Regions from separate parts of the Erwinia sp. HR93 genome, predicted to be linked through region 3. Evidence: predicted binding sites of a transcription regulator. Region 3 holds the regulator's gene; each other region holds the start of a gene.
The links. The regulator Fur, encoded in region 3, represses iron uptake genes when iron is present. The targets are predictions, from matches to a motif close to ATAATAATGAGAACNACTATCAA.
Positions count from the first base shown of each region.

Region 1: the regulator Fur is predicted to act here: its motif matches at 7,251-7,273, upstream of bfd (bacterioferritin-associated ferredoxin).
Region 2: the regulator Fur is predicted to act here: its motif matches at 5,035-5,057, upstream of SFA31_RS17795 (Nramp family divalent metal transporter).
Region 4: the regulator Fur is predicted to act here: its motif matches at 1,628-1,650, upstream of exbB (tol-pal system-associated acyl-CoA thioesterase).

Region 1 is NZ_JAXUDP010000001.1:1,013,991-1,022,749, forward strand. It holds gene SFA31_RS04730 (transcriptional regulator) at 55-768, shown strand; gene tusD (sulfurtransferase complex subunit TusD) at 780-1,154, shown strand; gene tusC (sulfurtransferase complex subunit TusC) at 1,154-1,513, shown strand; gene tusB (sulfurtransferase complex subunit TusB) at 1,521-1,808, shown strand; gene rpsL (30S ribosomal protein S12) at 1,934-2,308, shown strand; gene rpsG (30S ribosomal protein S7) at 2,405-2,875, shown strand; gene fusA (elongation factor G) at 2,972-5,080, shown strand; gene tuf (elongation factor Tu) at 5,154-6,338, shown strand; gene bfd (bacterioferritin-associated ferredoxin) at 7,303-7,497, shown strand; gene bfr (bacterioferritin) at 7,616-8,095, shown strand; gene rpsJ (30S ribosomal protein S10) at 8,415-8,726, shown strand; gene rplC (50S ribosomal protein L3) at 8,759-8,759, shown strand, end outside.
Region 2 is NZ_JAXUDP010000001.1:3,824,179-3,832,937, forward strand. It holds gene SFA31_RS17780 (alpha-keto acid decarboxylase family protein) at 305-1,942, opposite strand; gene SFA31_RS17785 (aldo/keto reductase) at 2,124-3,119, shown strand; gene SFA31_RS17790 (DUF2502 domain-containing protein) at 3,244-3,570, shown strand; gene SFA31_RS17795 (Nramp family divalent metal transporter) at 3,759-4,994, opposite strand; gene SFA31_RS17800 (NupC/NupG family nucleoside CNT transporter) at 5,352-6,554, shown strand; gene SFA31_RS17805 (EAL domain-containing protein) at 6,808-8,759, opposite strand, start outside.
Region 3 is NZ_JAXUDP010000001.1:2,482,381-2,491,139, reverse strand. It holds gene ybfF (esterase) at 1-217, shown strand, start outside; gene ybfE (LexA regulated protein) at 345-626, shown strand; gene fldA (flavodoxin FldA) at 774-1,304, shown strand; gene fur (ferric iron uptake transcriptional regulator) at 1,608-2,057, shown strand; gene glnS (glutamine--tRNA ligase) at 2,236-3,903, opposite strand; gene nagE (N-acetylglucosamine-specific PTS transporter subunit IIBC) at 4,409-6,439, opposite strand; gene nagB (glucosamine-6-phosphate deaminase) at 6,772-7,572, shown strand; gene nagA (N-acetylglucosamine-6-phosphate deacetylase) at 7,597-8,745, shown strand; gene nagC (DNA-binding transcriptional regulator NagC) at 8,752-8,759, shown strand, end outside.
Region 4 is NZ_JAXUDP010000001.1:108,173-111,930, forward strand. It holds gene exbD (TonB system transport protein ExbD) at 393-821, opposite strand; gene exbB (tol-pal system-associated acyl-CoA thioesterase) at 828-1,565, opposite strand; gene metC (cystathionine beta-lyase) at 1,789-2,976, shown strand; gene SFA31_RS00565 (DedA family protein) at 3,113-3,758, shown strand, end outside.

The DNA.
Region 1 (8,759 bases), 1.5 Mb from region 3:
TTGCCAGCCAGACATGTTGTTCGGCTGGCGTGTGTAAAGGAGTGGTATTTTTTCATGTCCAGGTCGCTCTTAACGAACGAAACCAGCGAACTTGATTTGCTGGACCAGCGCCCCTTTGAACAGACCGACTTCGATATCTTGAAATCTTATGAAGCCGTAGTAGATGGTCTTGCAATGCTGATAGGACCATACTGCGAGATAGTGCTGCACTCTTTGCAGGATTTAAAGTGTTCGGCTATTCGTATCGCGAATGGCGAACACACGGGGCGTAAAATCGGTTCCCCTATTACGGATTTGGCGCTGCGTATGTTACATGATATGACCGGTGCGGATAGCAGCGTTTCAAAATGTTATTTCACGCGTGCCAAGAGCGGCGTATTAATGAAATCGCTGACGATTGCCATTCGTAATCGTGAACAGCGCGTCATTGGCTTGCTGTGTATTAATATGAATCTTGATGTGCCTTTTTCCCAAATAATGGGCACTTTTATTCCGCCAGAAACCCAGGATGAGGCCGCGCCGTCGGTGAATTTTGCTTCTTCAGTGGAAGATTTGGTGACTCAAACGCTTGAATTTACTATTGAAGAAGTGAATGCCGATCGGGCCGTCTCGAATAATGCGAAAAACCGCCAGATTGTCCTGAATCTGTATGAAAAAGGCATCTTCGATATCAAAGATGCGATTAATCAGGTTGCTGACAGATTGAATATTTCCAAACACACGGTTTATTTATATATCCGCCAGTTTAAAAGCGGTGAGCTGGCGTGACCGGAACAAAACTGCGCTTTGCGTTGATGGTAACCGGGCCTGCGTATGGCACGCAGCAGGCAAGTTCAGCGCTACTGTTCGCGCAGGCGCTCCTGGCGGAAGGGCATCTGCTAGAAAGCGTCTTTTTTTATCGCGAAGGCGTATACAACGCTAACCGGCTAACGGCACCGGCGAGCGATGAGGTTGATATTGTGCGCGCGTGGCAACAATTACATCAAGAACGCGGCGTAGCGTTGCATCTTTGTGTTTCCGCTGGCCTGAGGCGCGGGTTATGCGACGCAGACCCAGAGGGAAATATCGGTAATATTCAAACCGGGTTCACGCTGAGCGGATTAGGTGCGCTCGCCGAAGCAGCGTTAACTTGCGATCGCGTGGTGCAGTTCTGATGAAGCGAATTGCCATCGTGTTTACGCATGCGCCGCACGGCAGCGCCGGTGGCCGTGAAGGGCTGGATGCGCTACTGGCCATCTCTGCGCTGACAGACAGCGTTGCGGCTTTTTTTATTGGTGACGGTATCTTTCAACTTTTACCCGAGCAACGGCCAGAAAAAATTTTGGCGCGAGACTACATTTCAACATTTGGCATACTCCCTCTCTATGATATTGACCAGCTTTGGGTATGTGCCGCCTCGCTGCAAGAGCGGGGGATTGCAATGCAACAGCCGCTGGTACTTGATGCAACGCTACTCGAACCGGCTGCATTAAGAGCCCGGCTTGAAGATTATGATGTCATTTTGACGTTTTGAGGACGCAATGCTATTCACGCTGATGCACTCTCCATTTCAGTGCGATTTAACCGCGCTGATACGCACCGTAACGCCCGGTGACGATATTCTATTATTACAGGACGGAGTTATTGCCGGTATTGCCGATACTGCCGCGCTAGCGCTGCTGCTGGCACTGCCGGTCTCGGTGAGCGCGCTGCGTGATGATATTGAAGCGCGTGGGCTTAGCGGGCAAATTTCGAGCAGAATAGCGCAGATAGATTATACTGATTTCGTTAATCTTACGGTAAAGCAGCGCAATCAGGTGGCCTGGTAGGTCGCCGGATGCTGTATATTTCTTGACACCCTTTCAGCCCGGCCCTAAAATTTCGCGTCCTCATATTATATGAGGCCGTTTTATTACGTGTTTACGAAGCAAAAGCAAAAACCAGGAGCTATTTAATGGCAACAGTTAACCAGCTGGTACGCAAACCGCGCGCGCGCAAAGTTGCAAAGAGCAACGTGCCGGCGCTGGAAGCATGCCCGCAAAAACGTGGCGTATGTACTCGTGTATATACCACCACTCCGAAAAAACCGAACTCCGCACTGCGTAAAGTTTGCCGTGTGCGTCTGACTAACGGTTATGAAGTGACTTCCTACATTGGCGGTGAAGGCCATAACCTGCAGGAACACTCCGTTATTTTGATCCGTGGCGGTCGTGTTAAAGACCTTCCGGGTGTTCGTTATCATACCGTTCGCGGCGCGCTTGACTGCTCTGGTGTTAAAGACCGTAAGCAGGCTCGCTCCAAGTATGGCGTGAAGCGTCCTAAGGCTTAATGGTTCTCCGTTAAGTAAGGCCAAACATTTTAACTTTAATGTCAAACTAAACTCGTAGAGTTTTGGACAATCCTGAATTAACAACGGAGTATTTCCATGCCACGTCGTCGCGTCATTGGTCAGCGTAAAATTCTGCCGGATCCGAAGTTCGGATCAGAACTGCTGGCTAAGTTTGTAAATATCCTGATGGTAGATGGTAAAAAATCTACCGCTGAAGCAATTGTATACAGTGCGCTTGAGACCCTGGCTCAGCGCTCTGGTAAAAATGAACTGGAAGCTTTCGAAGTCGCGCTCGATAACGTGCGCCCGACCGTCGAAGTTAAGTCTCGCCGCGTAGGTGGTTCGACTTATCAGGTTCCGGTTGAAGTTCGTCCGGTTCGTCGTAATGCTCTGGCAATGCGTTGGATCGTTGAAGCTGCTCGTAAACGCGGTGATAAATCCATGGCTCTGCGCCTGGCGAACGAACTTTCTGATGCTGCAGAAAACAAAGGTACTGCAGTTAAGAAACGTGAAGACGTTCACCGTATGGCAGAAGCCAACAAGGCGTTCGCTCACTACCGTTGGTAATTCCTTCGGCAGTAGTAGCTACCAGGCGAGCGTAATAAATAAAGCGTTCGCTCTGGTTCTTAATTAGAACGCCTAAAGAAATAAACGAGGAATCAAATGGCTCGTACAACCCCTATCGCACGCTATCGTAATATCGGTATCAGTGCGCACATCGACGCCGGTAAAACGACGACTACCGAACGTATTTTGTTCTACACCGGTGTAAACCATAAGATCGGTGAAGTTCACGACGGCGCCGCAACCATGGACTGGATGGAGCAGGAGCAGGAACGCGGTATTACCATTACTTCTGCTGCGACCACCACGTTCTGGCAGGGCATGGCCAAGCAGTATGAACCGCATCGCATTAATATCATCGACACCCCAGGGCACGTTGACTTCACCATTGAAGTAGAACGTTCTATGCGTGTGCTGGATGGCGCGGTCATGGTTTACTGTGCCGTTGGCGGTGTTCAGCCGCAGTCTGAAACCGTATGGCGTCAGGCGAATAAATATCATGTTCCGCGCATCGCGTTCGTTAACAAAATGGACCGTATGGGTGCGAACTTCCTGAAAGTTGTTGGCCAGATCAAGAGCCGCCTTGGCGCGAACCCGGTTCCGCTGCAGTTGGCAATTGGCGCCGAAGATGCATTTACCGGTGTTGTTGACTTGGTAAAAATGAAGGCTATCAACTGGAATGACGCTGATAACGGTGTGACCTTCACGTATGAAGATATCCCGGCAGATATGCAGGATCTGGCTGAAGAATGGCACCAGAATCTGATCGAGTCTGCGGCGGAAGCTTCTGAAGAGCTGATGGAGAAATACCTCGGCGGTGAAGAACTGACTGAAGAAGAGATTAAAAAGGCTCTGCGTCAGCGCGTTCTGAACAACGAAATCATTCTGGTAACCTGTGGTTCTGCATTTAAGAACAAAGGCGTACAGGCGATGCTGGATGCGGTTATCGATTATCTGCCGTCTCCGACAGATGTACCTTCTATTAAAGGTATTCTGGATGATGGTAAAGATACCCCGGCAGAGCGTCGTTCTGACGATAGCGAGCCATTTGCTGCACTAGCGTTTAAAATCGCTACCGACCCGTTTGTGGGTAACCTGACGTTCTTCCGCGTGTATTCTGGCGTGGTTAACTCCGGGGATACTGTGCTGAACTCCGTTAAATCCGCTCGTGAGCGTTTTGGCCGTATCGTTCAGATGCACGCTAACAAACGTGAAGAGATTAAAGAAGTTCGCGCAGGCGATATCGCAGCAGCTATCGGCCTGAAAGACGTAACTACGGGTGATACGCTGTGCGATCAAAGTGCGCCTATCATTCTGGAACGTATGGAATTCCCTGAGCCGGTAATTTCTATCGCCGTCGAACCTAAAACCAAAGCTGACCAGGAAAAAATGGGTCTGGCTCTGGGCCGTTTGGCGAAAGAGGATCCCTCGTTCCGCGTATGGACTGATGAAGAATCTAACCAGACCATTATCGCCGGTATGGGTGAGCTGCACCTTGATATCATCGTTGACCGTATGAAGCGTGAATTCAACGTTGAAGCGAACGTCGGTAAACCTCAGGTTGCTTATCGTGAAACTATCCGCGATACCATTAAAGATGTCGAAGGTAAGCACGCTAAACAGTCTGGTGGTCGCGGTCAGTACGGTCATGTCGTTATTGACATGTATCCGCTGGAGCCGGGCGGCGTGGGCTACGAGTTTGTCAACGAAATCAAAGGCGGTGTAATCCCAGGTGAATACATCCCTGCCGTTGATAAAGGTATTCAGGAGCAGCTGAAATCAGGCCCGCTCGCTGGTTACCCGGTAGTTGATCTCGGTGTGCGTTTGCACTTCGGTTCTTACCATGACGTTGACTCCTCTGAACTGGCGTTTAAACTGGCTGCTTCTCTTGCCTTTAAAGATGGGTTTAAGAAAGCAAAACCTGTTCTGCTTGAGCCTATCATGAAGGTTGAAGTTGAAACGCCGGAAGAGAACATGGGTGATGTTATTGGTGACCTGAACCGTCGTCGCGGCATCATCGAAGGTATGGATGATACTGCAACGGGTAAAACCGTACGTGCGCAGGTTCCTCTGTCCGAAATGTTTGGTTACGCGACCGATCTGCGTTCCCAGACCCAGGGCCGTGCTTCTTACTCCATGGAGTTCCTGAAGTACGCAGAAGCGCCGAACAACGTCGCTCAAGCCGTTATTGAAGCTCGTGGCAAATAAGGCTACGGTATAATAGTGATCAGTGCCCCCGCGTGTAGTGGGGGCATAACAGTTACAGTTAAGGAATATCGCCATGGCGAAAGAACAATTTCAGCGTAATAAACCGCACGTAAACGTAGGTACTATCGGCCACGTTGACCACGGTAAAACCACTCTGACCGCAGCAATCACCACCGTACTGGCTAAAACCTACGGCGGCGCGGCTCGCGCATTCGATCAGATCGATAACGCACCGGAAGAAAAAGCGCGCGGTATCACCATCAACACGTCACACGTTGAGTATGAAACCCCGACCCGTCACTACGCGCACGTTGACTGCCCAGGGCACGCCGACTACGTGAAAAACATGATCACCGGTGCTGCTCAGATGGATGGCGCGATTCTGGTTGTTGCAGCGACTGATGGCCCGATGCCTCAGACGCGTGAGCACATCCTGCTGGGTCGTCAGGTAGGCGTTCCGTACATCATCGTGTTCCTGAACAAATGTGACATGGTTGATGACGAAGAGCTGCTGGAACTGGTTGAGATGGAAGTTCGCGACCTGCTGACTCAGTATGATTTCCCGGGCGATGATACGCCGATCGTACGCGGCTCTGCGCTGAAAGCGCTGGAAGGCGACGCGCAGTGGGAAGAGAAAATCATCGAGCTGGCAGGCCACCTGGATAACTATATCCCGGAGCCGGAGCGTGCTATCGACATGCCGTTCCTGCTGCCAATCGAAGACGTATTCTCCATCTCAGGCCGTGGTACCGTTGTTACCGGTCGTGTAGAGCGCGGGATCATCAAAGTGGGTGATGAAGTAGAAATCGTTGGTATCAAAGATACGGCGAAATCAACCTGTACCGGCGTTGAAATGTTCCGCAAACTGCTGGACCAGGGTCAGGCAGGTGAGAACGTTGGCGTACTGCTGCGCGGTATCAAACGTGAAGAAATCGAACGTGGTCAGGTACTGGCGAAGCCGGGTTCAATCAAGCCGCACACCAAATTCGAATCAGAAGTGTATATTCTGTCTAAAGACGAAGGCGGCCGTCATACTCCGTTCTTCAAAGGGTACCGTCCGCAGTTCTACTTCCGTACAACGGACGTAACGGGCACCATCGAACTGCCGGAAGGCGTAGAGATGGTAATGCCGGGCGACAACATCAAAATGGTTGTGACCCTGATCCACCCGATCGCGATGGACGACGGTCTGCGTTTCGCAATTCGCGAAGGCGGCCGTACCGTTGGCGCGGGCGTGGTTGCTAAAGTTCTTAGCTAATTATTGCTAAAACTTTCGTAATCTTAAAGGGCGCTGCGGCGCCCTTTCTTATTGCTGGTTTAAGCTCTCATCTGGTTGGTGTAACCATTACAAACAGTGACTCACTTTAATGATTTCCAACCTTGATTGAGAAGGCTATTTATCCCTCGGAGGGTAACTTCATTAAGCGGTAGATTTTAGTTCTCAACATACTTCCACTCCTTTTCTTGACCTTATTTTTACCCTCTTTATTGAGCCCGCCAGAAAAAATGCTGCGTATACCCCACCTCAAAAGCACACATGCTTAGGGCAATAAGGCATCCTCGGCCTATGCCTCAGTGCCGTAAATATTCCCCTATAAACAATTAAGACAGAGCTTTAAGGTTAGGTGAGTAGTGCAAATTCTACTCTCAATAAAAGATTGCTGAGTGCTAGGTTCAAGTACTCAGCCAGAGTGTCACACAGTAATAAAAACCTAAATACTTATCTAAAGATATATTGGAAAGCCCACACCGATTGCTTTTCTCAAAACACTACCATCTCAAAGGAATCTTTTGATGCCGATGGATTGGTCAGATACATCTGTGTAGGGCACAGAAAAACCGCATATTCGGAAAGGGCATATTGTCAGTGTCATACTGGAAGTTACGCACTTAAAAGACGCTTCGAAAATTCTTTTTAAACAGATAATTGTGTGAAAACAGCGATGAACTGGAGATTATTTGCGGCAGTTATTTAGGGAGTACTATTTCATATCAGAGAAAAAGAAGAGTGTGAATTCAGGTTAATTAATAAAGCTGCATATATTCACATACGAAGAGGATATTATTTATCTAATTCAAAGAGTTAATCATTTAGTTACTCTTAATGTTAAAACCGCCAATTTAATGTTTTCTACTATTGTTGAGATAATTCCTGTAAAACTATATTGTAATAATAATAGTTATCATTCTTCAATAGCATCTTTTTAGTAACGGGAGAAATTATGTACGTTTGTCTGTGTAATGGTATTAGTGATAAAAAACTGCGCCAGGCCGTACGTCAGTTTCAGCCACAATCTTTTCAACAACTGCGCAAGTTTGTGTTAATCGGTAACCAGTGCGGTAAATGTGTGCGCGCAGCGCGTGAGATCATGCAGGAAGAGTTGATTCAACTCCCTGAGCTAAAAGAAATTGCCTGAATGCACAGATGGGAGGCTATTGAGGTTTAGATAATAAACCGGCAAGTAAGCGCCTCTTTTTTTGACTTACGCTCCAGCGCATCTACTCTCTAATGAGATGAAGCGGAGGGTAGACATAATGAAGGGCGATCCGAAGATTATAAATTACCTCAATAAATTATTGGGGAATGAGCTGGTAGCGATTAACCAGTACTTTTTACATGCACGCATGTTTAAAAACTGGGGGCTGATGCGATTGAATGATATTGAGTATCATGAATCAATAGATGAAATGAAGCACGCTGATAAATATATCGAACGTATTTTATTCCTTGAAGGAATTCCGAACCTTCAGGATCTTGGTAAGTTGCGTATTGGTGAAGATGTCGAAGAGATGTTGCAATCTGATTTACAGCTAGAACTGGACGGAGCCAAAGATCTCCGTGAGGCTATTGCGTATGCTGATAGCGTACATGACTATGTAAGTCGCGATATGCTAATTACTATCCTTGCCGACGAAGAACATCATATAGACTGGCTGGAAACAGAGCTGGAGCTTGTAACAAAAATAGGGCTACAGAACTATATCCAGTCACAGCTTCGTGAAGCGGCACAGTAAACGCCAGAGCGCAGCTTATCTAAATTGTTGTTGCAGTTAGGCTGCTATCGATACCTTCTTGCATGCGGTGATTTATATTGAGAACTTGCGCTTTTGATTAAATTATAGGCGTCCCTTGCTTCGTGGCGAGATTCCCGTATAATGCGCGGGCTGTCTGTATTGACGGTGGGTTCATCTGAATCCTGGGCGGTGCATTTTGCCGCCGAACAATGCCCCCAATTGCGGGGCTATGCAACTAAACGATTACACTCTCCCATCAATCGTAATGGGTTCGAGGAGTAATTCTTTTTGTCTATAAATAATTTGGAGCTCTGGTCTCATGCAGAACCAAAGAATCCGTATCCGTCTTAAAGCGTTTGATCATCGCCTGATCGATCAATCAACCGCGGAAATCGTTGAGACCGCTAAGCGCACTGGTGCGCAGGTACGTGGTCCAATCCCGCTGCCGACCCGCAAAGAGCGCTTTACCGTTCTGATCTCTCCGCACGTCAATAAAGATGCGCGCGATCAGTATGAAATCCGCACTCATAAGCGTCTGGTTGACATCGTTGAGCCAACCGAGAAAACCGTTGATGCTCTGATGCGTCTGGATCTGGCTGCCGGTGTAGACGTGCAGATCAGCCTGGGTTAATCAGGTCATTGAACGATTGAGAGGTTGAAACAA
Region 2 (8,759 bases), 1.3 Mb from region 3:
GTTACAAACCGCTCCAGAGTACTTCCTGCCTCTGGTTATAGATAGCCATTTAAACGCCGCGACTACGAGCGACATTGCTATTGCGGCTTAGCCGCCCATGCCGCAATAGCAAAGTCCGCCGGGATAGCCGGATAAATCAACGTCGGTGTTTTTTAGCGGGTGGAGATAAAAATCCGCGGCGCGCCGTCTTCTAAATTCCCCCCAGAGCGTCTGGTTATGCGGGATGTGAAATGGCAGATAGCCCTGCCTGTTCATGGTTTGGCTATCTGCGCTACGTTTTAGGCAGCAAACACAAATAAGTCTACTAGCCCAGCGTTTTTGACACCGCCTGCAGCAGGTCCGGGACATCGTTTTGCGGCAACATCACTTCAATTAACGATAAGCGCTGTGCATCTGCGGCGTCTCGAAGCGCAGAAGCCAGCCCGGCGGAGTCGCGCACGCAAACCGTATAAGCCTCAGCATCGGCACACAGGGCTTCAGGCAGGCGCGTCCAGCGCCAGCGGCTGATGTCGTTATAGCGCTGGTCAGCGCCGTGAATTGCGCGCTCTACCGTATATCCGTCGTTATTGAGTAATAAAATAATCGGGCGCTGCCCATCGCGCAGCATCGACCCCATTTCCTGAGCGCTAAGCTGCGCCGCGCCGTCGCCGACGATAAGGATAACTCTGCGCTCAGGCGCGGCCGTTTGCGCGCCAAACGCCGCTGGCAGGGTGAAGCCTATCGATGCCCACAGCGACTGAACGATAAACGTCGTGTGCGCGGGTAGCCGTAACCCGGCGGCGCCAAAACAGGCGGTGCCCTGATCGGCAATCACAATATCGCCGGGGCGCAAAAAGGCCTGCAGCGCAAGCCAAAAAGCGCGCTGATCCAATGTATTCCCTTCACTGGCTGACAGCGGGGGCGGCGCTGGGATCTGACCTGCATCCGGCATCTGCCGACACAGTTCCCGTAGTATGGCCACGCTTTGCGCCATCGGCAAGCCGCTAAACCAGCGTTCACCCACCCGTGCGGCGTGCGGCTGGATATCAATGCTTCGCGCGGCGGGCACATTCTGTGTAAATCCGGAAGTAATGGTATCCGTAAAACAAACGCCAACGCAGAGAATCATGTCAGCCTCCTCAACGGCGCGTCGCACGCTATCTTCACTGGCCGCTCCGCTGTAGGTACCCACAAAGCCAGGCTGGGTTTCATCAAAAAGCCCCTTCCCCATTAGCAGCGTAGCATGCGGTAAAGGCGCCTCCTGCATCCACTGGTGCAGCACCTGGCTTACGCCGAAACGGTCGGCAAGGAAATCTGCCAATAGTGAAATACGCCGACACGCCTTCAATGCCTGTTGCGCACACTGACGAAACGCCTCGGCACGGGCCGGGCAGGCTTCTTCATCCGAATGCAAAAGCGCCGGTTCCGGCGCTATCACGGCGGTGCGGGCAACGTCGGAAGGCAATAGCAGGTATCCCGGCCGCCGCTGCGCCAGCGCGGTTTTCAGTACTCTGTCGATTTCTATACAGGCGTTTTGCGGGGTGAGCGCGGCCTGTGCGGCGGAGACTTCGGCGCTCATGCGGTAAAAATGGCGAAAATCACCGTCGCCTAGCGAATGATGAAGTAATGCGCCCTGCTGCTGCGCGCTCTGCTCCGGTGCGCCCACGATATGTATCACTGGTACACGTTCTGCATAACTCCCCGCAATGCCGTTTAACGCGCTTAACTCACCTACGCCAAAAGTGGTTAATAATGCTCCGGCGCCAAGACAGCGCGCATAACCGTCTGCGGCATAGGCGGCATTGAGCTCATTTGCGCAGCCCACCCACGAAACTTGACGATGGGCGAGTACATTATCCAGAAAGCGTAAATTATAATCGCCCGGCACTCCGAATAAATGCGTAATGCCGCATTCTGCAAGCCGATCCAATAAATAGTCAGCAACGCTATAAGATGTATTCATCTGTATTCTCCATGCCCATATCCTTATTGAGTATTAAAGAGTCGCCCCCGATGTCCAGCGGCTATCTATACCGCGCATGGAAATAAAACTTTACAACCGAGAGAGGTATACGCGACGCATTTGTGACTAAAATGTAAACGCATACACCCATTTAACCTATGTCCGCCTAAAGGAAATTAACATGCCTTATCAGCCTGATGCGCAGCGTTATCACACCATGACCTATCATCGCTGTGGGAATAGTGGTCTCAAACTACCCGCTATTTCCCTGGGGCTTTGGCATAATTTCGGTCAAAACACGCCCTATGCTCAGAGCCAAAAACTTATTCATCGCGCCTTCGATTTAGGCATCACGCATTTTGATTTAGGCAATAATTATGGCCCGCCTCCCGGCGCAGCAGAGCAACGCTTGGGAGAAATCCTGAAACAGGATTTTTTGGGGCTGCGCGATGAACTGCTGATCGCAACCAAGGCCGGCTATACCATGTGGGATGGCCCGTACGGTGATTGGGGTTCACGCAAATATTTGATTTCCAGCCTGGATCAAAGCCTGCGACGGCTGGGGCTGGATTACGTTGATATTTTTTATCATCATCGCCCGGATCCTGAAACGCCGCTGGAAGAAACTATGCAGGCGCTGGATAGTACCGTCCGGCAGGGTAAGGCGCTATATGTGGGATTATCCAATTATCCGGCCGAGCTGGCAGAGCGCGCATTTTGCCTGCTGCGCGAATTGGGAACGCCCTGCATTATTCATCAAACAAAGTACTCTATGTTTGTTCGCCAGCCTGAGCAGGCTCTACTGCCTATGCTCACACAGCGCCGCGTCGGCTGCATAGCTTTCTCTCCACTTGCCGGCGGCCTGCTGACCGACCGTTACCTGAACGGTATTCCTGAAGATTCGCGTATCGCCAGCGGCAGCCGTTTTTTAACCGCCGATCGCCTGACCCCGCAGGTAGTGGCCCAAATCCGCAGGCTTAATGAACTGGCGCTTCAGCGCGGGCAAAAGCTTTCGCAAATGGCGCTATCATGGCTATTTCGTAACGGCGATATCACCTCCGCGCTGATTGGCGCAAGCCATATTGAGCAACTGGATGATGCCGTTGCCGCGCTGGCACATAATGCCTTTAGCCCAAAAGAGCGCGAGGAAATAGACCACATCCTGCAAACGGCCTGAGGAAATTTTTGACAAATAGTGCGCCGTGGATTGGTTTCAGACTTTAGGCGATGAAACACGCTGTTACTTCTCGTTAAACTTACATTAACAGACCTTAACTGGTTAGATTGTAAGGGGAAGTTTTATGGTAATTAGATCTGTCTTGCTAGCCGCGATCATTGTGATGGCGGCACCGCTTACGGCATTCGCCAGTCATGATATTTCGCTACTACCGGGCGTAAAGCTAAAATTAGGCGATCGCGACGACTACGGAAACTTTTGGGACGGCGGGCGCTGGCGCGATAATAACGACTGGCACCGCCACTGGAGATGGCACGGTGGTCACTGGCAGCGTCATAACGGCTATGAGCGTGGATGGGGGCGCGATTATCGGGACGATCGCCATCGGGACCACCATCATCGTCACCACAATCATCACCACGATAGGCACCAACGGCACCATCATCATTAATCCTGGCCCCGATGTTGATATCGGGGCGGCCGTAGCCATCATCTGCACGCCATTAACAATCGACGCTCAACGACCTCTTATCTGTGCTCATTTCTTCTCAGAAAAGAACGGCTGCCAGGTCAGGTGGCAGAACGTATATCCTCGCCATCGGGCATAAAACCATCACGGTACCGCATCACCCGCTGTTTTTATCCCTGAACCATGCCTATTAACAGCCAAAGATTCAACGTGATGACTATCGCGACGATCAACCAGCCGAGATATTTAACTGACCGACGGTTGACTAGCTCGCCCATCAGCCGGGCATCGCTGGTAAAACACAGCAATGGTACCAACGCAAGCGCAATGCCGAAACTCAATAGCACCTGACTCATGATAAGAATTCGCGTAGGGTCCCACCCCATAAGAATAACGATAAATGAGGGTGCCATGGTAATCGCGCGGCGTAGCCAAAGAGGGATATAAAAGTGCACAAACCCCTGCATTACCACCTGCCCGGCCAGGGTGCCAACCACGGTAGAGGACAGCCCGGCGGCTACCAGGCTAAGCCCAAAGATAGTGGCCGCAGCGTGGCTAAGTAGCGGCTCCAGAGTCAGGTAAGCCTCATCCAAATCTGTAACACCGGTATGCCCACTAAAATGAAACGCCGCGGCCGCCGTCGCCATCATCGCCAGATTAACAAACCCGGCGATAGTCATGGCAATCGCCACATCCCAGCGCGTCGCGCTGTAGCGTTCTTTAGCATTTCCGTCATGGAGGTTTTGCGTAAGTGAAGAATGCAGGTAAATGACGTGCGGCATGATGGTCGCCCCTAACACACCGGCCGCGAGAAAAATCGCCTCAGAATTAGGAAGCGTCGGAAGTAGCATGCCTTTTCCTAACGCGGAGAGCTGAGGCTGAGAAAAAATGAGTTCAATAATATAGGCAGCGGCGACAAATAGCAGCAAACCGCCGATAACTTTCTCCAGCGGTTTTTGCCCGCGCCGCTGAAGCATCAATATCAGGTAAGTCGCTACGCCGGTTAATACAGCGCCTTGCAGTAAAGAAACACCGAGCAGAAGCTTAAAACCGATGGCAGCGCCGATGAATTCCGCAAGATCGGTCGCCATAGCAATGACTTCCGCCTGAATCCACCAGAACCAGACCAGCGGCCGGGGATATCTGTCGCGAATATGCTCAGCAAGGTTTTTACCGGTAGCTATCCCCAGTTTGGCAGACAATACCTGGATAACCATCGCCATTAAATTAGCCCATACCACAACCCATAAAAGCTGATAGCCAAAGCTCGCGCCGGCCTGGATATTAGTTGCAAAATTCCCCGGGTCAATATAGCCAATAGCGGCAATAAAAGCGGGCCCCATTAGTGCCAGCCTCATCTTGCGCGCAGAGCGCCCGCTTCTTTTTTCAACGCGACTCATTGTCATTAGTGCCTCAACAAACATAGCCTTTGCTATGTTTTATGCTACCAAAATGAGAATTATTATCAATAAAACTTATTGAGTCATATTCTGATGATTTCAATAGAAATAAACGATAGTTGCGGCTGGCGCTTAACTCATTTGATGTGATGTAAAAGCTAAAACAATTTAAAAACTGTTACGATTTTAGCAAAAGCCGGAGCGTTGTCATCGCAAAATTAACATTACAGAAATAAATAACGGAATGTGCTTTTCGCCTGAGTTCACATAACATTCTTAATGAGTGACATTTCTCTCGTTTTATTATTCCTTGTTACATAGAATGTGCAACGAAATGAAATTCGCCTCATATTTGGAGCCAACATGTTCCGCGTTCTTCACTTTGCCTTAGCGCTTATCGTGGTTGCGCTGCTCGCGTTGCTGGTTAGCCATAATCGCAAAAATATTCGTATTCGTTTTGTTATTCAGCTTTTAGTGATTGAGATTTTACTGGCCTGGTTTTTCCTGCATTCAGAAATTGGTCTTGGCTTCGTGAAAGGCTTTTCTGAGATGTTTGAGAAACTACTTGGATTCGCGGGTGAAGGGACGAACTTTGTCTTTGGGAAAATGAGCGACGAAGGGCTGGCTTTCTTCTTCCTGAAAGTGCTGTGTCCTATTGTTTTCGTCTCAGCGCTGATTGGTATTTTACAGCATATCCGCGTGCTACCCGTAGTCATCCGCTTTATCGGTACGCTGCTTTCTAAAATTAACGGTATGGGTAAACTGGAATCATTTAACGCCGTCAGTTCGCTGATTCTTGGCCAATCGGAGAATTTTATCGCCTATAAAGATATTCTCGGGAAAATGTCGCGCAATCGTATGTACACCATGGCGGCAACGGCAATGTCTACAGTCTCGATGTCCATCGTGGGCGCCTATATGACCATGTTACAGCCACAGTATGTTGTCGCAGCGCTGGTACTTAATATGTTCAGTACCTTTATTGTACTATCACTAATCAATCCCTACCGGGTTGAGGGAGAAGAAGCCAATTTGCAGATGAGCAATTTGCATGCAGGGCAAAGTTTCTTCGAAATGCTGGGGGAGTATATTCTGGCTGGCTTTAAAGTGGCTATCATCGTTGCAGCCATGCTGATTGGTTTTATCGCGCTGATTTCCGCGCTCAATGCGTTATTTGCTACGGTCACTGGCTGGTTTGGACATAGCATCTCCTTCCAGGGTATTTTAGGCTATATTTTCTGGCCGGTTGCGTGGGTAATGGGAATTCCCGCCGGCGAAGCGCTGCAGGCTGGCAGTATTATGGCCACGAAGCTGGTGTCTAATGAGTTTGTTGCCATGATGGAGCTTCAGAAAGTTTCCGGAACCTTTTCCCCGCGCGCAGAAGGAATTTTATCTATCTTCCTGGTCTCCTTCGCTAACTTCTCTTCTATCGGGATTATCGCCGGTGCAATAAAAGGCCTGAATGAAGAGCAGGGTAACGTGGTTTCTCGGTTTGGTCTTAAACTGGTTTATGGCTCTACGCTGGTAAGCGTGCTATCGGCAGCAATTGCCGCCCTGGTGATTTAACCGTTCCCAGTAACCAGTAAAAAAACCGGCAAGTGCCGGTTTTTTTACATCATGAAAGCGCAATCAGGCCACCGCAGACGGGTGGCTGCATCCTGCCAAAGCCTGTCTCGTCCTGTTTCTAAACATCCACTACCCGGCGCTGGCTTCTTTTTTATCCAGGGTCTATTAAACGCTTTGTGGACCTATATTTCTAAGCCCCTGCGAGAAGTACCAAAAATAAATCAGGTTTCCTCAGGTGCAAACACCCCTGGAATCAGGCGGGCAGTGGCTCAGGTTTTCCAATCAGCCAGCCCTGCAAATACTGCACGCCGAGGGACAGCAACATATCGCGCTGTTCCGCAGTTTCAACATACTCAGCTACCACGGTTAAATTCCGCGCCCGCGCAAGTTCACAGATAGATTTAACAATCAGGGCATCCATCGGGTTATGCAGAATATCGCGCACGAAATAGCCGTCTATCTTGATGATATCCGCCTGCAAATTTTTTAGTCGTTCATAATTAGCATACCCGGTGCCAAAATCATCAATGGCGATACGAAAGCCTTCATCGCGCAGCAGGGCAATATTACGCAGGCTAACACCGGAATCAGAAAATGCCTGCGCTTCTGTAATTTCAATCACTACACTGCAGGGAGAGACGGAATAGCGTTTAAATAAACTCACGATCTGCTGCGCAATATTATGCTGCATAAGCGTAAGAGGCATTAAATTTACGGAAAAACGCACGGCGTCCCCCGGCTGCGGATGCCGCTTTAGCCAGTCCAAAAGCCGGGTTAAGATTTGCATATCAAAGCGCGCACTTAAGTTAAATTCCGCGACCAGCCCCATGAACCGATCTGGCATGACGAGCTTGCCATCATCATCAATCAGGCGACATAAAATCTCGGCATAGCCCCTGCCCTGGCTGTCCTGAATAGGCTGAGCATAAAGCTGCAATTGCTCTTCATCGATAGCCAGTCTCACTTTATGCAGCATTTGCACCCGCTCTGATGCTTCTTCCAGCACCGATTCCTGCATGAGTGCCAGCCCTAATACCTCATTATCAACGCTCGCCTGTTCTGCAAGCCAGCTCAGTTGCCCCAGAACGCGCTGTAAATCTTCCGGCTCAATCTCACGAACTGTTCCCCACGAGGCACCATATTCAAGGTCCATAGTGACACCGTTCCAGTCGATCTTCTGATTATTAAGCTGATTTACCATATAGGTAAGCCGCGACTGCGGCTCAGGGCCTCTTAAAAAAATGAGTAATTCACTCCCCGGGAACTGGAAAATACTTTCCCCTGCCTGTAGCAGCGGCTGCAGTTGTCGCGTTATCGTGCGTTTACAGTGGATGCGCATAAGCATTCCGTAGTAACGACTCAAAAATTCAAGGTTAGCTAAACGCAGACAACAAAGTGTTCCCTGAGGAAAAAGAATAAGATGGTTTTCCAGAGCGCGCAGATTCGGTAGCTGAGTTAAAGGATCGGTCAGCGCCTGAGCAAAATAAATACGCTGCACCCGCTCGCTTTTTTGATTAATTTTGAGCATGTACAACAGGCAAACGGTAAATGATATAAACACAGACAGAATAAAAGAGAGCGCCAGCCCCGTACTTACGCCATAAAATACATTGCCGCTGAGCATGAGTAATATCCAGGCGGACAATGCCCAAAGCACATGCAGCACGCGTGGCTCAAACTGACGAATCCCCATGGTAAACACGATAAATATAACGGGAATCAGATAACCTGAAACAATAAGGCGATCTGTAGGCCAGCATAAAATTGTTAACAGAGCACCTAATAGCAATAGCCACCCGATAGCATAACAGCGCCGCCCGGCGACAAACGATGGAGCAATGCAATAGCGCCAAAATGTACGCGCAAAGTACGGGTTCAAAATCATACGCAGCGCATAATAAAACAGCCGGGTAAAAATCAACGCGGCGGCCATCATTCCTAAAACATCAACCACGTCAAATAATGAGCCGGTCAAGCCAAAGTAGCGAGATAAAGAAGGAGGGAAATCAGCCAGATGTCCCACAAAAAACATGCTGGCTTTAATCGCGCAGGGAGTAAAAAAACTCAACCAAAATAATCGGATACCAATTCCCGGGCCGGAAAGCGAAAAGCGCCAGCGGCGCCCGAGCATTATGCGAGCAATGCCGCACGAGCCCAGTACCGGAAGCGTAATACTGGCAATAAAGGCGATAAGGGGCCAAAAGG
Region 3 (8,759 bases):
GATAATTGGCTGGGAAACGCTCACACCTCAGCGGATTCCTACACTTTTTATACGCGGCGCCAATTCGCCGTATATACAAGAAAGCTACCGCGAGGCTATTTTGTCCCAATTCCCGGTGGCTCAGGCGCACGTTATCGCAGGCGCAGGCCATTGGGTTCACGCAGAAAAGCCCGAGGCAGTTTTACGGGTGCTGCATCGCTTTCTCGATTCTGATTAAAAACACATCGACTAAGCCTGCGAGTGCCCGAACGCATTGGCGCGCCAGAAGCCACTGATGTATGATGGCGCGCTGTAATACACCCAAGCACACGCTCTCGTAGCCTGTTCCCCTGTTACAACAAATCATGGCCAAAGAACAAACGGACCGCACCACGCTCGATCTGTTCTCGGACGAACGCCGTCCGGGTCGACCGAAAACAAACCCGCTATCACGCGATGAGCAATTGCGTATCAACAAACGCAACCAGCTTAAACGCGATAAAGTGCGTGGGTTAAAACGCGTTGAGCTTAAACTCAACGCCGAGGCTGTGGATGCGCTTAATGATTTAGCGCAGGCCCGAAACATCAGCCGTAGCGAGCTTATTGAAGAAATGCTGTTAGCCCAGCTACAGCACCTTCCGCAATAGCCTCCGCCGCTCATTGCGAATGTTGCATACTGTGCACCCAGTCAGCGTTAGCTGTTTTCGCCCCACGGCAGCTTCTGCTATGATTGCCTCATCTGTGGGCTTTTAACAGCCACCATACCTTATCCGTATCAAGAGGTTATTTTATCCATGGCAACCGTAGGCATTTTTTTTGGCAGCGACACCGGTAACACTGAAAATATCGCAAAGATTATCCAAAAGCAGCTCGGTAAAGATATCGCCGAAGTACACGACATTGCGAAAAGCAGCAAAGAGGATCTGGAGGCGTTTGATATATTGCTTCTTGGCATCCCTACCTGGTACTACGGTGAAGCTCAATGTGATTGGGATGACTTCTTCCCAAGTCTTGAAGAAATAGACTTCAACGGTAAGCTTGTTGCGCTATTTGGCTGCGGCGATCAGGAAGACTATGCGGAGTATTTCTGCGACGCGCTGGGAACTATCCGGGATATCATTGAACCCAATGGCGCGACTATCGTCGGCCACTGGCCAACCGAAGGTTATCACTTCGAGGCTTCAAAAGGGTTATTCGATGACTCTCATTTTCTGGGCCTGGCAATTGATGAAGACCGCCAACCCGAACTTACCGGCGAGCGCGTTGATAAGTGGGTAAAACAAATCGTCAGTGAGCTTAACCTTACGGATATCGCCGGCGCATAACAACCCGTCTGTCGGTGCGCCCTGCGCGCCGACTTTGAGCGATTGATAGATATCATCAATACAAATAATCGCTACATTTTTTTAACTTTATCCCACGAAGCTGTACAATGGCCCCTGCTTATTCGGGCTGTGTCGTTCATCCAATGCTATCACCGCTGTTTCCTGGTGTGTTTTTACCGGATGGCCGCAGTTTCCATTTAGTAACGTCGGCTCTATAATGAGACGCATTCATTATTGGGTAAATGCTATGCAAAGCTTCCTCACCTGAGGAAGTAAGTCATTAAGTAACAGGACATATTCCGCATGACTGACAATAATACCGCATTAAAAAAAGCAGGGCTGAAGGTCACGCTTCCCCGATTAAAAATTCTGGAAGTGCTACAGGGACCTGAAAACCATCATGTCAGCGCGGAAGACTTATATAAACGCCTGATCGATATGGGCGAAGAAATTGGGCTAGCCACCGTCTACCGCGTACTTAATCAATTCGATGACGCAGGTATTGTCACCCGCCACAATTTTGAAGGCGGCAAATCAGTCTTTGAACTCACCCAACAGCAGCATCACGATCATTTGATCTGTCTGGACTGCGGCAAAGTCATTGAATTCAGCGATGACTCAATTGAAGCCCGTCAGCGGGAAATTGCTCAACGTCATAATATTCGGCTGACTAACCACAGCCTTTATCTATACGGCCACTGTGCCGAAGGCGATTGCCGGGAAGATGACAGTGCTCACGATAACAACGCGTGACATGGATTATGCCGGGGTCTTCCCCCGGTACGTTTGTTTCTAACTCACCGCACGATAAGCAATCCCGCCGTCACATTTACTATTCCCCTCCAGCATATCCAGTCTGCCCAATAAAATTCCTGGCCCAAAAAAAAGCGCCGCAATCGCGACGCCTCTATCAATTGCCAGGAAATAGGCATTAAGCACCTATTTTGGCCCAAGTATCACGCAGCCCAACTGTGCGGTTAAATACCAGCTTATCGGCACTGGCGTAACGGCTGTCGAGACAAAAATATCCCTCTCGCTCAAACTGTAGCGCTCTTCCGGCTTCCGCTGTTTTCAAACTCGGCTCGGCATATCCCTGGCGAATAACCAATGATTCAGGATTAATCGTTGCCAGAAAATCGTCCGCAGCAGCAGGGTTAGGCACGCTGAATAGACGATCGTATAGACGAAATTCAACGGGTAAAGCATGCCCGGCACTCACCCAATGAATAACGCCCTTCACTTTGCGCCCGTCGGCAGGATCTTTGCTCAGTGTCTGCGGATCGTAAGTACAGCGAATCAGCGTGATATTTCCCTCTGCGTCTTTTTCTATGCTCTCCGCTTTAATCACATACGCATTACGTAACCGCACCTCTTTACCCATGACCAGGCGTTTGTATTGCTTATTCGCTTCTTCACGAAAATCAGCGCGATCGATCCAGATTTCGCCGCTAAAAGGAACCTCGCGGGCGCCCATTTCAGGATTATTAGGATGATTGGGCATAGATAGCATTTCAGCGCTGCCCTGCGGGTAATTTTCTATGACCAATTTTACCGGATCGATAACGGCCATAGCGCGCGGCGCATGTTCATTAAGATCGTCTCGAATACAGGATTCCAGCGCGGCCATTTCCACGTTGTTATCCTGCTTCGTCACACCGATACGCTTACAAAACTCACGAATCGCTGCAGCGGTATAGCCACGGCGGCGCAGCCCGGAGATAGTTGGCATGCGAGGATCATCCCAGCCTTCAACGACGCCGTCGGTAACCAATAAATTCAGCTTACGCTTCGACATCACGGTGTATTCAAGATTCAGACGCGAAAATTCATACTGGCGCGGATGAAGCGGAATAGAAATATTGTCCAACACCCAGTCATAAAGCCGACGGTTGTCCTGAAACTCCAGCGTACAAAGCGAGTGTGTAATCCCTTCGATAGCATCGGAAATACAGTGAGTGAAATCGTACATGGGATAAATGCACCATTTTTTACCCGTTTGATGGTGCTCTGCAAATTTCACGCGGTACAAGACCGGATCGCGCATGATAATAAACGGTGAAGCCATATCGATTTTCGCACGCAGACACGCTGCGCCTTCAGCAAATTCACCGCTGCGCATTTTTTCAAACAGGACGAGGTTCTCTTCAACGCCACGCTCGCGATAAGGGCTATTCTTACCCGGCTCAGTCAGCGTACCGCGATATTCACGGATCTGTTCAGGCGACAATTCATCAACGTAGGCCAGCCCTTTATTAATCAACTCCAGCGCATACTGATACAGTTGATCAAAATAATCAGATGAATAGTGAATATCACCGGCCCAGTGGAACCCCAGCCATTCAACGTCATACTTAATAGAATCGACGAATTCAATATCTTCTTTCGCCGGGTTAGTATCGTCAAAACGCAGATTACACTGCCCCTGATAATCCTGAGCAATACCAAAATTCAGGCAAATAGATTTCGCGTGCCCAATATGTAAATAGCCATTTGGCTCAGGAGGAAAGCGCGTATGCACCGCGCTATGTTTGCCACTTTTCAGATCTTCATCGATAATCTGACGAATAAAGTTTGTTGGGCGGGCTTCTGCCTCACTCATCTTTCATACCTCAAAGCATTTAATCTGGTTATCCCCGCATGTTCTTACAACCCGCGTCCAGAAACAACCTTTAGTTATTCAAAAGCCGGCGATTAACGATAAGTTATCTGATTCCTGCTTAATAAACCAAATAACCTGTGGTTTCTGTACCGAATATACTTATATCTGGATAGTGGGCTTCTCGTTCGCATTACCAAACCGGCATCTAACCTGACAAGACGACTAACCGATTTTGTGCTTCTAATAAGACTCATTCATTTTTTACCACCCTGTTTTAGCAGTGAAAATCCGCCTTCATAGAAGGCGGCATTGCTTTGATACCCCAGTGGGGCATACCAAATTCCTTAAAAAAGTCTCTGCCAGTCTTGTGAGATTTAAATCCCAAAACAACAAGGCAGAGCCGAAACCTGTTGATGACCGCGTTCACAGGACGTGGCTTTCAGTTGGCAATAAAAAACGGCGGAGATTATCTCCGCCGCTGGCTATCGCTTTTAACAAAAAACGTTTATTTACTTTTTATTTCATATAGCGCCGTCGTACCCGCGGTTACCGGCCCGCTGGCGACTATCGATATTCCACCAAAATCATCAACATTACTGCACACTACCGGGCTTATCATAGAGCGGGCGTGGGCATTGAGAAAATCGAGGTCCATTTCCAGTACCGGCTGACCCGCACTGACCTGCGCACCTTCTTCAACTAACCGCGTAAAGCCTTTCCCGTCGAGGGCGACAGTATCAATTCCCATGTGCACCACGATTTCAGCGCCTTCATTGGTTTCGAGGCAAAATGCATGGTTGGTATTGAATATCTTAACAATCGTTCCTGCCGCCGGGGAAACCACCCTTTTCTCAATCGGCTTGATGGCAACGCCATCACCAACCGCTTTACTGGCGAACGCCTCATCGGGCACATCTTCCAGCGCAATAATATCGCCAGTAACGGGAGAAACTAAGGTGACAACGACGCTACCGGAAGTATCAGGCGCGACCTGAGTTTGTGAAGGCGTACTTACCGGTGCCGTAGGCGCACTACCGGACGGCGCGGCGTCAACATGGCCGGTCGTCTTCATCGCATTTGCTATCTTCTCAGCAACAAAACCCACGATAATTTGTACGCTGGTTTTGTTCAAACGAATCACGCCGCTTGCGCCAAGCCGTTTCGCCAGCGCATCGTTCACCAGCGCCGAATCCTTAACATTCAGGCGCAGTCGGGTAATGCAGGCGTCGATCCCGGTTAAGTTATCAGAGCCCCCAATCGCAGCAATATATTGGCGCGCCAGCGTACTGGCATCCTGCTCGCCGCCGGAACTCACATTTTTATCCTCTCCGTCTGCTTCACTGCCCGCAACTGCCAGCTCGCGCCCCGGCGTCATCATATTGAATTTGATAATTGCGAAACGGAACACCACATAATAGATGACAAAGAACACCAGTCCTTGCGGAATGAGCATATACCAGTGCGTCGCAAGCGGGTTACGCGTTGACAGAAAGAGGTCAACTAAACCAGCGCTAAAGCCAAAACCGGCAATCCAGTGCATGCTTGCCGCAATAAATACGGAGATCCCGGTTAAAAACGCGTGAATCACATAGAGCGCAGGCGCCACGAACATAAAGGAGAATTCCAGCGGTTCGGTAATGCCGGTAAAGAAGGCGGCAAAAGCCCCCGCCATCATAATTCCCAGAACCTTCGCTTTATTCTCCGGGCGCGCACAGCGATAAATGGCCAGCGCAGCCCCCGGTAACCCAAACATCATAATGGGGAAAAAGCCTGCCTGATAGCGACCGGTAATACCCACCGTTGCTTTACCAGCGGCAATAGACTGACCGCCCCCGAGGAAATTCGGGATATCGTTAATACCGGCGACATCGAACCAGAACACGGAATTCAATGCGTGATGCAAGCCCACCGGAATCAGTAAGCGGTTAAAGAAAGCGTAAATACCCGCACCGATAGAACCCATTTTCTGGATATATTCACCAAAATGTACCAAACCATCAAAAATGATCGGCCATATGTACATCAGGATGAAAGCGACCACAATCATGACAAACGAGGTCAGGATTGGCACTAAACGGCGGCCACTAAAAAAGGAAAGCGCTTTTGGCAGTTCAACGCCGCTAAAGCGGTTGTAAAGCTCTGCAGAAATAATCCCCACCAGAATGCCAACGAACTGGTTATTAATTTTGCCAAACGCTGCAGGCACTGCTTCTGGTGGAAGTTTCTGAATCATCGAAACCGCCGCCGGCGAACAAAGCGTAGTCAATACTAAAAAGCCTACAAAACCGGTCAGTGCGGCTGCACCGTCTTTATCCTTAGACATGCCGTACGCTACGCCAATAGCAAAGAGCACGGACATATTATCGATTATCGCTGACCCTGATTTAATAAAAAACGCCGCCAGGGCATTGTCACCTCCCCAGCCAACGGGGTCGATCCAATAACCGACGCCCATTAAGATAGCGGCTGCTGGCAGCGTTGCCACTGGCACCATGAGTGCGCGACCAACGCGCTGTAAATAACCTAAAATGCTCACTTTATTCCCCCTATGAGACCCCGAAATGCAGAGAGTCGTAGCACTATTTTTATTGTATGACCCGGTAAATTCCGAGTAGTGACCGTATTACACCACGCAGTGAGTGTGTGGAAAATTAATTCGTATCGCAAATTAAATGGCTATCTTTTGTGATTTCAGTCACCAAATATCGCCCGAAAAACCTTAACCCACTGGCTATCATTAAAAACTTATTTTATCATTCAAAAAATCATGACGGATGGTGCACTTAACGCATTCATATGCGTTAATCTTAAGCAGTAAAAAATGCAATCCGCCAGCCGCTTTTAAACTAAAAATTGATGAGGTGTATAATGAGACTGATACCCCTGACAACGGCTCAGCAGGTCGGAAAATGGGCTGCTCGCCATATTGTTAATCGTATTAATGCATTTCAACCGACCGCAGATCGTCCTTTTGTACTGGGTTTACCTACTGGTGGCACCCCGCTTGAAGCCTATAAAGCCTTGGTAGAAATGTATAAAGCCGGTGAAATCAGTTTTAAACATGTAGTGACATTCAATATGGATGAATATGTTGGTCTGCCAAAAGAGCATCCGGAAAGCTATCATAGCTTTATGCATCGCAACTTCTTCGACCACGTAGATATCCCAAGTGAAAACATAAATCTCCTAAATGGAAACGCGCCAGATATCGATGCCGAATGTCGCCAATATGAGGAAAAAATCCGCGCCTACGGTAAAATTCACCTGTTCATGGGCGGCGTTGGTAACGACGGTCACATTGCCTTCAATGAACCCGCATCTTCGCTGGCATCACGTACACGCATTAAAACGCTGACTCACGATACCCGCGTGGCTAACTCCCGCTTCTTTGACGGGGATGTTAACCAGGTACCTAAATACGCACTGACCGTCGGTGTAGGCACGCTTTTAGATGCTGAAGAAGTTATGATTCTGGTACTCGGCCACGTTAAAGCGCAGGCGCTGCAGGCGGCCGTCGAAGGCAATGTCAATCATATGTGGACAATAAGCTGTCTGCAGCTTCATCCCAAAGCAGTAATTGTGTGCGATGAACCATCCACGATGGAACTAAAAGTCAAAACGTTAAAATATTTTAACGAGCTGGAAGCTGAAAACATCAAAAACCTGTAAGCAGGTTTAACCCGGGAGAATTTTATGTACGCTTTAACCCACGGCCGCATCTACACCGGTTTCGATGTTCTGGACGGTCATGCAATTATCATTAATGAAGGTCATATTGCGCGTATTTGCCCGCTGGCTGAGCTGCCATCCGACATCGAACAACGCGACGTGGGCGGCGGCATTATTGCCCCGGGTTTTATTGACGTACAGCTTAACGGCTGCGGTGGCGTTCAGTTCAACGACACCGCCGATGCCGTTTCTGTCAATACGCTGGAAATCATGCAAAAAGCCAATGAAAAGGCGGGCTGTACCAGCTTTCTGCCTACGCTCATTACCTGCAGTGATGAATTAATGATGCAGGGCGTGCGCGTGATGCGGGACTATCTCCGCACTCATCATAATCAGGCGCTGGGTTTACATCTGGAAGGACCGTGGATAAGCCTCGTTAAAAAAGGCACCCATAATCCGAAATTTATCCGCAAACCAGAAGCGAAACTGGTGGATTTTCTGTGTGAAAACGCGGATGTAATTACAAAAATCACGCTGGCACCAGAAGAAGTTGACGCAGAAATCATCCGTAAACTGGTTGCTGCCGGCATTATCGTCTCTGCTGGTCACTCAAACGCAACGCTGGCGCAGGCTAAGGCCGGCTTCCGCGCAGGCGCTTCTTTCGCTACGCATCTGTACAATGCAATGCCCTATATCAGCGGGCGCGAACCTGGGCTGGCTGGCGCCATCTTTGATGAACCTGATGTGTACTGCGGCGTTATCGCCGACGGGCTCCACGTCGATTTCGCAAATGTGCGTAACGCTAAACGCCTCAAAGGCGAAAAGCTATGCCTGGTTACCGATGCGACGGCGCCCGCAGGTGCAAATATTGATCGGTTCATTTTTGCCGGTAAAACAATATACTACCGCGATGGACTCTGCGTGGATGAAAATGGAACGCTCAGCGGCTCTTCTCTCACCATGATTGAAGGCGTTCGCAACCTGGTCGAGCACGTGCATATCTCACTGGACGAGGCGCTACGTATGGCATCGCTGTATCCAGCCCGAGCCATGGGCGTCGCTGACAGGCTCGGTACGCTTGAGGCAGGTAAAGTCGCGAACCTGACTGCATTCACGCACGATTATCACATCACTAAGACCATCGTTAACGGTAACGAGGTCGTAACCGGATAACAAGTAATGACGAC
Region 4 (3,758 bases), 2.4 Mb from region 3:
CTTAACGTAACCTATTGTTTATATTTATATTTTTTGGCATTATTATTTCCACCAAAAAAATGCTTATAAAACAAACAATATAAATTTTACTAACCCACTGATTTTAAAGAAATGACAAAAACAAAAAGCCATCGATATCACATTTCACCAACTCAACTTTATTAATTCAAAGAGTTATATACAGTCATATTTATATTCTTCGGCACATTCTCTCATTAACCCCAGGCAACCATAGATGGCTCACTTTTAAAAAACGGCCTGAGTTATCTAACATGGACACATCAAATAATTTCACAGAGCCTTGCGAATTCAACGCTAGCGTGCCGGCCATAAAAAAACGCGGCTCTAAATAGAACCGCGTTTTCACAGATATCGCTGTCGCTTATCCGATATTAATGCGACGTTTTACTAACTTCCTGACCAACAAGACCTATTTTCAGATACCCGGCCTGATGCAGTGCATCCATCACATCCATCATCGTTTCATAATCCACGGTTTTATCCGCCCGGAAAAAAATGGTCGTTTCTTTTTTTCCTTCCGTCACCCGCTCTATTGCATCTATCATATTTTCCCGCGTCACGGCTTCGTTCCCGAGAAACATGGTCTTATCGGCTTTTACAGAAAGATAAACCGGTTTTTCCGGGCGCGGCTGAGGCTGGCTGGAAGACGCGGGGAGATTAACTTTTACATCAACCGTTGCCAGCGGCGCTGCCACCATAAAAATAATCAGCAACACTAACATTACGTCGATAAACGGCGTGACGTTAATTTCATGCATCTCACCGTGGTCATCGAGATTTTCATTAAAACGCATTGCCATAGCGCATTATCCTACGCGCAGTTTATGCGCAGCCTGCGATACCGGACGCGCCTGCGCGCTGGCGGCCAGATCGAGATGCCGGCTCTGCAGCAGCAGTACCTGCGCTGCGCTGTCCCCAAGAGTAGCCTTATAACTACCAATGGCGCGCGCGAAAACATTATAAATTACTACGGCTGGAATCGCCGCGACCAAGCCAATAGCAGTCGCCAACAGCGCTTCAGCAATCCCCGGAGCTACCACGGCAAGGTTGGTAGTTTGCGTTTTCGCAATACCGATAAAGCTATTCATAATTCCCCATACCGTGCCAAAAAGTCCGATAAACGGAGAAATAGCGCCAATGGTTGCAAGGTAGCCGTTACCGCGCCCCATATAACGCCCAATCGCGGCCACGCGCCGCTCCAGCCGGAAACCAGTACGCTCTTTAATACCTTCGTTATCATCACTGCCTTCAGAGAGCGCCAGCTCGTCCTGCGCTTCTCGGATCAGCGCCGCCGTCACACTTTTATCACTAAATGTCGCCGCTTTTTCGCAGGCCTCATTAAGCGAACGCACATCGCTCAGCTGGCGTTGCTCCTGCTTCAGCCTGCGTCTACGGCCCAGCAGCTCGGCCCCTTTGCTGAAAAAGAGCGCCCAGGTAATAACGGAAGCCAGAATCAGGCCGATCATCACCGCTTTAACCACCATATCGGCATGATGATACATTCCCCAGACGGAAAGATCCGTCTGCATTAAGTTCTCTGTCACGTTTGTACTCCAGGACTGAATTTATGAAACACTGCGCGTAATAATAACAAAAAGCGCTCGAATTGATAGTAGTTCTCATTACTATTTAATCAGCCACATCCACTATTCATAATTTAAATGGCGTTAAAAATCGTAAAGCTAACCTTCCAGTTAATGCTTTTTTATTGCTAACCCGTCCGTCCTGGCCTACTTTGGACATCCAGACGTTCAAACGGGGAAAGCCATGAGCTCCAAAAAACTCGAAACAGCCCTTGTTCAGGCCGGGCGTAGCCGGCGCTACACTCAGGGATCGGTCAACAGCGTTATCCAGCGCGCATCATCGATTATTTTTGATACCGTCGCGGATAAACAGCGCGCGACGGCTAATCGCACCAGCGGCGCATTATTTTACGGCCGGCGCGGCACGCTAACCCATTTTGCGCTGCAGGAAGCCATGAGCGAGCTTGAAGGCGGCGCTGGCTGCGTGCTGTTCCCCTGCGGCGCCGCGGCGGTAGCGAATACTATCCTGGCGTTTGTCGAGCAGGGCGATCATATCCTGGTCACTAACACCGCCTATGAGCCCACGCAGGCGCTATGTACCAAAATATTGACGAAATTAGGCGTGACGACGGAATGGTTCGATCCGCTCATTGGTGCGGGCATCGCTGATAAAGTTCGCCCGGATACACGGCTGGTATTTCTGGAATCACCGGGGTCATTAACAATGGAAGTGCATGATGTTCCTGCCATTGTTAGCGCCGTGCGCGGTAAAGCGCCGAATGCCATCATTGCCATTGATAACACCTGGTCCGCAGGCGTGCTTTTTCGGGCGCTGGAACATGGCGTGGATATTTCTATTCAGGCGGGTACCAAATATTTGATTGGCCATTCCGACGCCCTTATTGGCACCGCCGTTGCCAACGCGCGCTGCCTGGAGCAGCTTCGTGAAAATGCCTACCTGATGGGGCAAATGGTAGATGCCGATACGGCATACCTTGCCAGCCGCGGGCTGCGCACCCTGGCCGTGCGCCTGCGCCAGCATGAAGAAAGCAGTATTACGCTGGCAAACTGGCTGGCTCAGCAACCGCAAATTGAGCATGTTTTTCACCCTGCGCTGGAACAATGCCCTGGTCATACTTTTTGGAAAAGGGATTTCCTCGGCAGCAGCGGTCTTTTTTCTTTTACACTGCGTAAGCGGCTGAATGACGCAGAGATGGCTCATTTTCTGGATAACTTTGCGTATTTTTCCATGGCGTGGTCATGGGGTGGTTTCGAATCACTGATCGTGGCGACTCAGCCAGAAGCGTTGGCGAACATGCGCCCGGAAGGCCACGTTAGCTTCAGCGGAACGCTTATACGAGTACATATTGGTTTAGAAAATGTTGAAGATCTCAGGGCAGATTTAGCAGCAGGATTGCAGCGTATCGCGTAAAGTTGACGGTCATGGAGCGTTAAATAGAGGCCTTATGCCGAAAACGCGCAATTTCTACGTTTCCGAACAAGGTTTCCCAATGTTTTCCGGGTACAATAGAGCGGCACACGCAGTCGTTTGTTCCATAGGGTAATCCATGGCCGTCATTCAACACATCATTGCTGCACTCTGGCAGCATGACTTTTCCGCGCTGGCGGACCCCCACGTCGTTGGGATCGTTTATGCCGTAATGTTTCTGACGCTGCTGTTGGAAAACGGCCTGCTACCCGCGTCTTTTCTGCCTGGTGACAGCCTGCTGGTGCTGGCCGGTGCGCTTATCGCTCGCGGCGTGATGGAATTTATCCCCACGATGCTCATACTGACCGTCGCCGCCAGCCTGGGCTGCTGGTTTAGTTATCTTCAGGGACGCTGGCTTGGCAATACGCAGACGGTTCGCGGCTGGCTGCAGCAGTTGCCCGAGCAATATCACCACCGGGCTTCCGGCATGTTCGATCGCCACGGTTTGCTGGCGCTGCTGGCCGGGCGTTTCCTGGCGTTTGTTCGTACGCTATTGCCAACTATCGCCGGCATTTCCGGGCTATCAAATCGTCGCTTTCAGTTTTTTAACTGGCTAAGCGCACTGGTATGGGTCGGCGTAGTGACCAGCTTTGGCTATGCGCTCAGCATGATTCCCTTCGTTAAGCGCCACGAAGATCTGGTGATGACGTTTTTAATGGTGCTGCCGATTGTGCTTCTGGCCGCAGGATTAGTTGGTGCACTGATTGTCGTGTTGCGCAGACGCC